DNA from 2 places in the Rugamonas sp. GW822-FHT03B10 genome. Region 1 is predicted to be linked to the other one. Evidence: predicted binding sites of a transcription regulator. Region 1 holds the regulator's gene; the other holds the start of a gene.

Region 1 (4,153 bases):
GTCGCGCAACAAGCCACCGATCACAGACTGTTCTGCTTCGATGGAGTGCGGTGGGATGCGGAGCGAATCGACTTGTGGATCTGGGGGGGCGTTCATGGCGCGAATTATACCTGCATAGTCAGCCGCCAAAAATTATTGACGAGAAAAAATTTCGTAGCTTGCCTACAAAAAAGGGCTAATGTCACCGGGCGCCGCGAAAGGCGGTGCTGCAAGGCAATATCTTGCAAAATCAACCAGTTAGACGCCCCATAGAAAAAGCCGGGCGAACCCGGCTTTTTTTTATTGCTCTGCGGCGGGCGTCGCCGCCCGCGCATAGGCGGTGCTACTTAGGCAGCTTCGCCCACGACAGCAACGGTCACTTCCACCACCACGTCGGTGTGCAGAGCGACGGTCACTGGGTGCTCGCCGACGGTCTTCAGCGGACCGGTAGGCATGCGCACGGCAGCTTTTTCAACGGCGAAACCAGCTTTGGTCAGCGCTTCAGCGATGTCGAAGTTGGTCACGGAGCCGAACAGACGGCCGTCCACGCCCGCTTTTTGCGACACGGTCACGGTCATGCCGTTCAGCTTCTCGCCTTGGGCTTGGGCAGCGGCCAGCTTGGCGGCAGCGGCTTTTTCCAGTTCAGCGCGCTTGACTTCGAATTCCGCCACGGCCGACGCGGTAGCGCGGCGGGCCATTTTTTGCGGGATCAGGAAGTTACGTGCGTAACCGTCTTTAACTTTAACGACTTCACCCAGGTTGCCCAGGTTGACGACTTTTTCCAACAGAATGATTTGCATAGTTCTCTCCAGGATTATCTAGACGACGCGATTAAGCGTTGTGCAGATCGGTGTATGGCAGCAGCGCGAGGTAGCGGGCGCGCTTGATTGCGGTGTCAACCTGGCGCTGGTAGTGCGCCTTGGTACCGGTCAGACGTGCTGGCATGATCTTGCCGTTTTCCTGGACGAAGTCCTTGAGCGTGTCTACGTCTTTGTAGTCCACTTGTTCCACGTGAGCGGCCGTGAAGCGGCAGAACTTCTTACGTTTGAACAGTGGGTTTTGTTGCTTGCGCTTTTCTTTCAGCTTGAGCTTGTTTTTGTCGAACTTTTTACCGAATGCCATTTTAGGCTCCTGTATCTAAATGGGTGCGCTGTCTGCGACAGCACGAAAATCAATGATGTGAAATACCAGGCTTTTGCTATTGCGGCTTTTCTTGTTCAGAAATCCCGTGAACTGATACACGCCCCCCAGCGGGGTCTGGCTGAAACGGGTCGAAATCTCGCCCGCGGCGACCGCGGACACTTCAAACTCGCTCAACCGGGCGATGCCCGCCTCCATCTGCTGCGACCGGTGCTGGAGTACAGCATTGACGATCGGCATGCCGGCCGGGGTGAACCTGATGGCGTCCCGCTCGGCGATGAGGGCAGTGAACCGGAGTTCGTTCAGCTCGGATTCCTGCGCAATTTAGGCTGCAGGAGCGGCGGCGGCCGCTGGAGCTTCAGCGCGATGGGATTTCGCTGCATCTTCACGTTGTACCGACTTCATCATTGGCGAAGGAGCGGTTTCCGCTTTCTTCATCTTGACGGTCAGGTGACGCAGCACGGCATCATTGAATTTGAACGCGGTTTCCAGCTCGACCAGGGTCTCGTTGTCGCATTCGATGTTCATGCAGATGTAGTGTGCTTTGGCCAGTTTCTGGATCGAGTAAGCCATCTGACGACGGCCCCAATCTTCAACACGGTGGACCGAACCGCCGCGGGTGGTTACGCTGGCTTTGTAACGTTCGATCATGGCGGGCACTTGCTCGCTTTGGTCCGGATGGACGATGAAAACTATTTCATAGTGACGCATGCAAACTCCCTTAAGGACTGTGAAAATAGCCCACCCTGGCGTCAAGACAGGTGTGGGAAGAGGTAAGCCCGCGACTATAGCAGCTTTCCCGTGAAAACACAACTTGCGGGCCGGATTGCCGCGCCGCGCGGCCCAGGACGGCCCCCGCGCGGGTTTTTTTCATATTATTTCGCTCAAAGCAAGGAATTGCTCTTGCCAACGGGACGCTACTGTACAAAAATACAGACTGTCTATATCCACAGCCCCTGGCGCCCCCATGATTAAGCTCACCGCACGGCAAGAACAAATCCTCAACCTGATCAAGGATGCCATCGAGAACACCGGCTTCCCCCCCACCCGCGCGGAGATCGCGAACGAGCTGGGCTTCAAATCGGCCAACGCGGCCGAGGAGCACCTGCAGGCGCTGGCGCGCAAGGGCGCCATCGAGATCGCGGCCGGCACCTCGCGCGGCATCCGCCTGCTCGGCGAACACGCGGAAGCGGCGGCCCATAAAGTGGCGGCCACCGTGATGATGTCGCTGCCGCTGATCGGCCGGGTGGCCGCCGGCTCGCCCATCCTGGCGCAGGAAAACCTGGAGACCAGCTACAGCGTGGACCCGGCCCTGTTTTCGGCCAAGCCCGACTTCCTGCTCAAGGTGCGCGGCGAATCGATGCGCGACGCCGGCATCATGGACGGCGACCTGCTGGCCGTGAAGAAGGTGGACAGCGCCAAGAACGGCCAGATCGTCGTGGCCCGGATCGGCAACGACGTCACGGTCAAGCGCTACCGCAAGACCGGCGCCACCATTGAACTGCTGCCGGAGAATCCCGACTTCAAGATCATCAAGGTCGATCCCGAAGCGGACGAATTCGCGCTCGAAGGCCTGGCCGTGGGCCTGATGCGCACCTGGCACTGAACCACTGAATAACAACGGGGCCGGAAAATGGGGATACCCCCCAATTTCCGGCCCCGTTTTTTTGTGGCTTAGCAGCCGGCCAGCGCGGTGCGGAAGTCGTCCAGCAGGTCGGTCTCGTCCTCGATGCCGACCGACACCCGGATCAGCGATTCGGCGATGCCCATCGACGCGCGGCGCGCCGGGCCCATCTCGTAGAAGATGGTGTGCGCGACCGGAATGATCAGCGTGCGCGTGTCGCCGAGGTTGCTGGCCGGGATGGCCAGCTTGAGCCGGTTCAGGAAGTCGAAGCAGTCGATCCCGTCCTTCAGCTCAAAGCTCAGCAGCGAACCGGCCGTGCGGAACAACTCGCCCGCGATGCCGTGCTGCGGATGCGACGCCAGCCCCGGATAGTGGACCGCCGCCACGCGCGCGTCGGCCTCCAGCATGCGCGCCAGCGCCAGCGCGTTCGAGCTGGTGCGCTCCATGCGCAGCGCCAGCGTTTCCGCGCCCACGGCGATGTGGTGCGCCGCCTCCGGCGCCAGCGAGGCGCCGAAGTCGCGCAAGCCCTTGGCGCGGATCTGCGCCAGACCCCACTGCGCGGGCGCGGCCTTCTTGTAGTTCTCGTAGATGTGCGGATACTGGTTCCAGTCGTAGACGCCGGTGTCCGTCAGGCTGCCGCCGAGCGCGTTGCCGTGGCCGCCGATCGACTTGGTCAGCGCGTTCACCACCAGGCCCGCGCCCACGTCCTTGGGACGGAACAGGTAGGGCGTGGTCATGGTGTTGTCGACCACGTACAGGATGCCGCGCGCCTTGCACAGCTCGCCGATGCGCTTCAAGTCCGCCACCTGGGTGCGCGGGTTGGCGATGGTTTCCACGAACACCAGGCGGGTGGCCGGCGTCAGCGCCGCCTCCACGTTGGCCACGTCGGTCGCGTCCACGAACGCCACGTCCACGCCCTGCCCGGCCGCCGTCTGCCACAGGCTGTTGGTGTTGCCGAACAAGAAGGACGACGACACCATGTGGTCGCCCGCCCGCAGCAGCGCCTGGAACACGGCGCCGATGGCGCCCATGCCGGTGGCGAAGCAGATCGAGCCCACGCCCTGCTCCATCTTGGTGACCTTGTCCTCCAGCGCCGAGATGGTGGGGTTGCCCTGGCGGCCGTAGCGGAAGCCCGGCTCCTTGCCCTGGAACACGGAGGCCAGCTGGCGCGCGTCGCCATAGCCGAACGCGACCGAGGTGTGGATCGGTTTGTGCAGCGAACCGTGCTCGATGCCCTTCTGCCGGTCGTTGTGCAGGATGGTGGTGGTGAAGCCGTAGTTTTTCTTGTCGTTCATGTCGTCGGGTCCGAATACAAAAAACCCGGCGCGGGCTGCTGCCGGCGCCGGGTGTGCACTTAGCCTTCCGTCGCGGCCAGGTTCAGGTTCAACTGGGAGCGCGCCGCATCCTCGG
Region 2 (4,153 bases), on a different contig from region 1:
GCGGCAAAGGCCACCGTCACGGCCAGGAAGGCCACGATCGCACCAACAAAAACCATATCCATTTCGCCCCTCACGAGTCTTGTTTTGACAGTGAGCAGGTTATCGGGACCGATCTAAAAGTGGTGTAAAGACTCGGGGAGCGGGTGTAAACAAGCCGTAAAAAAATCAAGGCTCGCCCGTGTATGCCGTGAGCGTTTGGAACGCGTCGTGCGGCAAGTGGACGGGGATAGAGTAGCTCATGGTGCCCCCCCGGTCTAAAAGCTCTACATCAGGCTAATTTGGTCTAGAACGCGCTAGAACACTCTGGAACGCTCCAAACCGGCTCTAATTCGCTCTAAAAGTAGCGATAGGAACTTGCTCTCCGCTCTAAAGTGGTCTAATTCTTGGGACTAGTTCCTGATAATTAGACTGCAATAGAGTTGATTAGCTCAATCTCCTCGAAATTAGACTTGAGTAGCCCGCTTTAGCCGTCTTAGAGCACCTCCCGAAAAATAGACGACGAGGTAGGTATCTACGGCGGGGGCGCCGCAGTGGCCAGAGTCACCCTTGATATACCGCCACGATCAGTCGTCCTTCTCGACGAAGCGCTTGAGGCGCGACAGCGCTTGTTCCCATTCGCGGCCGATGGCGTCCAGCGCGCGCCGGGCGTCGTTGATGCTGGCCGACTCCAGCTGCCACAAGCGCTCGCGGCCGAGCCGGACGTCGCGCACGACGCCCGCCTCGGCCAGCACGTTGAGATGCTTGGTCACGCCCTGGCGGCTGATGTCGGTGCCCTGGGTCAGCTGGGCGATCGACAGGGCGCCGCCGGCGCTGAGCGCGGACACCAGTTTCAAACGGGTGGGATCGCCGAGGGCCGCGAACACATGGGCCAGCGATGGGTCCGACGAAGCCGCCGCCCCACCCGCGCCGGCCGTGCCGCCCTGTTGCGACCTTTGCGCACTATTGGCTGACATAGCGTTCCACGTTCTTGAGCTGGTACACCCAGCCCTCCGAGTGCATCTCGAACGCCTTGCGGCGCCGGTGCTGCGGGATCTGGTCGAAGCCCGTTTCCACCACCGTCAGCAAGATGCCATTGCCCGGCGCGTCCTTGAGCGTGAACGTCACCAGCGTGGGCTGCTCCTGCGTGTAATCGATGGTCTGGTCCATCGGGTACGGATGCCAGTGGAATGACAACAAGTCCTGCGGTTCGATGCGGTCGAGCACCACGTCGAGGAAGATGTGCTCCATCCCTTCCGAGGTCATCCGTCCGCGCGCGCGCTGGCCGGGCTGGAAGCGCTGGCCCTTCATGTCGGCGCCGAACCAGACGCCGAATTGCTCGGCCTCGGACAGGGCGCGCCACACGCTGGCGCGGCTGGCGTTGATGAGGATGCTGCGTTCGATACGGTCGGTTTCCGATGCGGTAGTCATGCTGCGGTTCTCCTTTCCATTCGTCTGCGGTTGATAGGCAACCATCTGGTTGCAAGATCAGGATAGGACACGCAACGGAGAAATGCAACCATTTAGTTGCGCAAAACGCGCACGCGGGCGGGCCGTGTCAGGCCATGCCCATCAGCTTCTTGATGGCCGCGCGCAGCAGCGGGTCCGCCACCGGCAGGTCGAGGATGCCTTCCGCGCCGGCGGCGCTGCCCTTGCGCGCGTCGTACACGAACGGCGGCGCCACCAGCAGCACCACGGCCGGCTGCAACGGGCCGCCGCTGGCCCGCAGCTCGGCGCACAGCAGATACGGATCGAGGTGCATGGCCGTGTGGATCAGCGCCACGGACACGGCCCGCGCGCCGCAGGTGAGCACGGCCTCCGTCTCGCTGCCGGCCCACTCGACGGGTATCCCCAGCGGCTGCAGCAGCCTGCCCAGATGGGTGGCGAAGGTGGCGTTGTGGTCCACCACCAGCACCGTGCCGCGCGCGGGCTGGCGCCGCATGGCCGCGTAGTCGGCCGGGTCGGTCAGGTCCAGGTCCAGCCGTTCGCGCCGGCGCCGTTCGGGCAGCGGCGGCATGCCGGCCGCAGTCAGCTTGGCGAGGGCGTCGGCCCGGCGCGCGACCAGTTGCGCCAGTTCCGCGTACACGGCGTCCCAGTCGAGCGGACGTTCCAGGGTGGCGTAAGGCAGGGCCAGCGCGGGCGTGCCCAGGATCAGGGCCGGGCGGATGGCGCCGGCCGCCAGCGCCGACAGCGCGGCCAGCGCCTTGAGGTCGTCGCCGTTGGCGATCAGCAGGTCCGGCTCTTGCAAACTGTGTTCGGACAGGCAAAAATACGCCGGCCCCGGCGCGGGCGCGCCCGCCAGCTGGGCCGCCAAGGTTTGCGCCTCGTCCGGCGCGAAGCCGAGCAGGCGCACGGCGAACGGAAAACGCCCGGTGGGCATCGGAGTCGGGATCGGCGTGTTGGGCATAACCATGTCTGAACCTGCTGTTTTCCCCATTTAACCACAATTTGTGCCCCATCCCGGCCGCGCGAATGCCACCATGGCGGCCCGTTGAGGATAGAATACGCAGGCGTTTGCTTAAACCTGTACATAAACCCAGTATCGAATTGACAAGCCTGACCACGTATGGCCACTAAAAAACCCGCATCCGACTACAGCGAATCATCCATCCGCGTCCTCAAGGGACTGGAGCCCGTCAAGCAACGCCCGGGCATGTACACCCGCACCGAGAATCCGCTGCACATCATCCAGGAGGTGATCGACAACGCCTCCGATGAGGCGCTCGGCGGCCATTGCAAGAACATCGTCGTGACGCAGAACGCGGACGGCAGCATCACCGTGGAGGACGACGGCCGCGGCATCCCGGTCGGCCTGCACCCGGAGGAAGGCGTGCCGACCGTGGAGATCGTGTTCACGCGCCTGCACGCGGGCGGCAAGTTCGACAAGGGCTCGGGCGGCGCCTACGCCTTCTCGGGCGGCCTGCACGGGGTCGGCGTGTCGGTCACCAACGCGCTGTCGAAGCGGCTCGAGATCATGGTGTGGCGCAAGGAGCCGGACGGCAGCGGCCTGCACAAGCTGGCCTTCGAGCACGGCGACGTGGTCGAACCGCTGTCGTCGGCGCCCGCGCCGCGCGACGGCAAGAAGTCCGGCACCCGCGTCACGGCCTGGCCCGACCCCAAATACTTCGATTCGCCGCTGATCTCGCAGGTCGAGCTGCAACGGCTGCTGCGCTCCAAGGCCGTGCTGCTGCCGGGCGTGTCCGTCACGCTCACCAACGCCAAGACCGGCGACACCCAGACCTGGCAGTACAACGAGGGCTTGCGCGGCTACCTGACCGAAGCCCTGGCCCAGTGCTCGAACGGCGAGACCGTGATCCCCCTGTTCGAGGGCGCGCAGTTCGCCGGCCCGGACGCGGAGGGCTTCGCCGAGGGCGAGGGCGCGGCCTGGGTGGTGGCGTGGACCGAGGAAGGCGCCGTGGTGCGCGAATCGTATGTGAACCTGATCCCCACCCCGAACGGCGGCACCCACGAATCGGGCCTGCGCGAAGGCTTGTTCGGCGCCGTCAAGAACTTCGTCGAGATGCACTCGCTGCTGCCCAAGGGCGTCAAGCTGCTGCCCGAGGACGTGTTCGCGCGCGTCTCGTTCGTGCTGTCGGCCAAGGTGCTGGACCCGCAGTTCCAGGGCCAGATCAAGGAGCGCCTGAACTCGCGCGACGCGGTGCGCCTGGTGTCGACCTTCGCCAAGCCGCCGCTGGAACTGTGGCTGAACCAGCACGTCGAATACGGCAAGAAGCTGGCCGAACTGGTGATCAAACAGGCCCAGTCGCGTCTGCGCTCGCTGCAGAAGGTGGAGAAGAAAAAATCGTCCGGCGTGGCCGTTTTGCCGGGCAAGCTGACCGACTGCGAATCGTCGGACGTGCAGCGCAATGAACTGTTCCTGGTCGAGGGCGACTCGGCCGGCGGCTCGGCCAAGATGGGCCGCGACAAGGAATTCCAGGCCATCCTGCCGCTGCGCGGCAAGGTGCTCAACTCGTGGGAGACGGACAAGGACCGCCTGTTCGCCAACAACGAGATCCACGACATCGCCGTGGCCATCGGCGTCGATCCGCACACGGTCGGCGACACGCCCGACCTGTCCGGCCTGCGCTACGGGAAGATCTGCATCCTGTCCGATGCGGACGTGGACGGCTCGCACATCCAGGTGCTGCTGCTCACGCTGTTCTTCCGCCACTTCCCG

The links. Region 1 encodes LexA, which represses DNA repair genes until DNA is damaged. Its sites were predicted from a motif close to ACTGTATNNNNATACAGT; they were not measured.
Region 2: the regulator LexA is predicted to act here: its motif matches at 2,500-2,517, upstream of AC1RQG_RS03595 (DNA topoisomerase IV subunit B).

Annotation. Positions count from the first base shown of each region.
Region 1 is NZ_JBXANP010000030.1:13,274-17,426, forward strand. It holds gene AC1RQG_RS26440 (replicative DNA helicase) at 1-96, opposite strand, end outside; gene rplI (50S ribosomal protein L9) at 327-779, opposite strand; gene rpsR (30S ribosomal protein S18) at 811-1,101, opposite strand; gene priB (primosomal replication protein N) at 1,117-1,425, opposite strand; gene rpsF (30S ribosomal protein S6) at 1,444-1,830, opposite strand; gene lexA (transcriptional repressor LexA) at 2,087-2,725, shown strand; gene AC1RQG_RS26470 (cystathionine gamma-synthase family protein) at 2,794-4,038, opposite strand; gene purF (amidophosphoribosyltransferase) at 4,098-4,153, opposite strand, start outside.
Region 2 is NZ_JBXANP010000002.1:90,638-94,790, reverse strand. It holds gene AC1RQG_RS03610 (ArsR/SmtB family transcription factor) at 564-953, opposite strand; gene AC1RQG_RS03605 (SRPBCC family protein) at 940-1,407, opposite strand; gene AC1RQG_RS03600 (response regulator) at 1,535-2,389, opposite strand; gene AC1RQG_RS03595 (DNA topoisomerase IV subunit B) at 2,543-4,153, shown strand, end outside.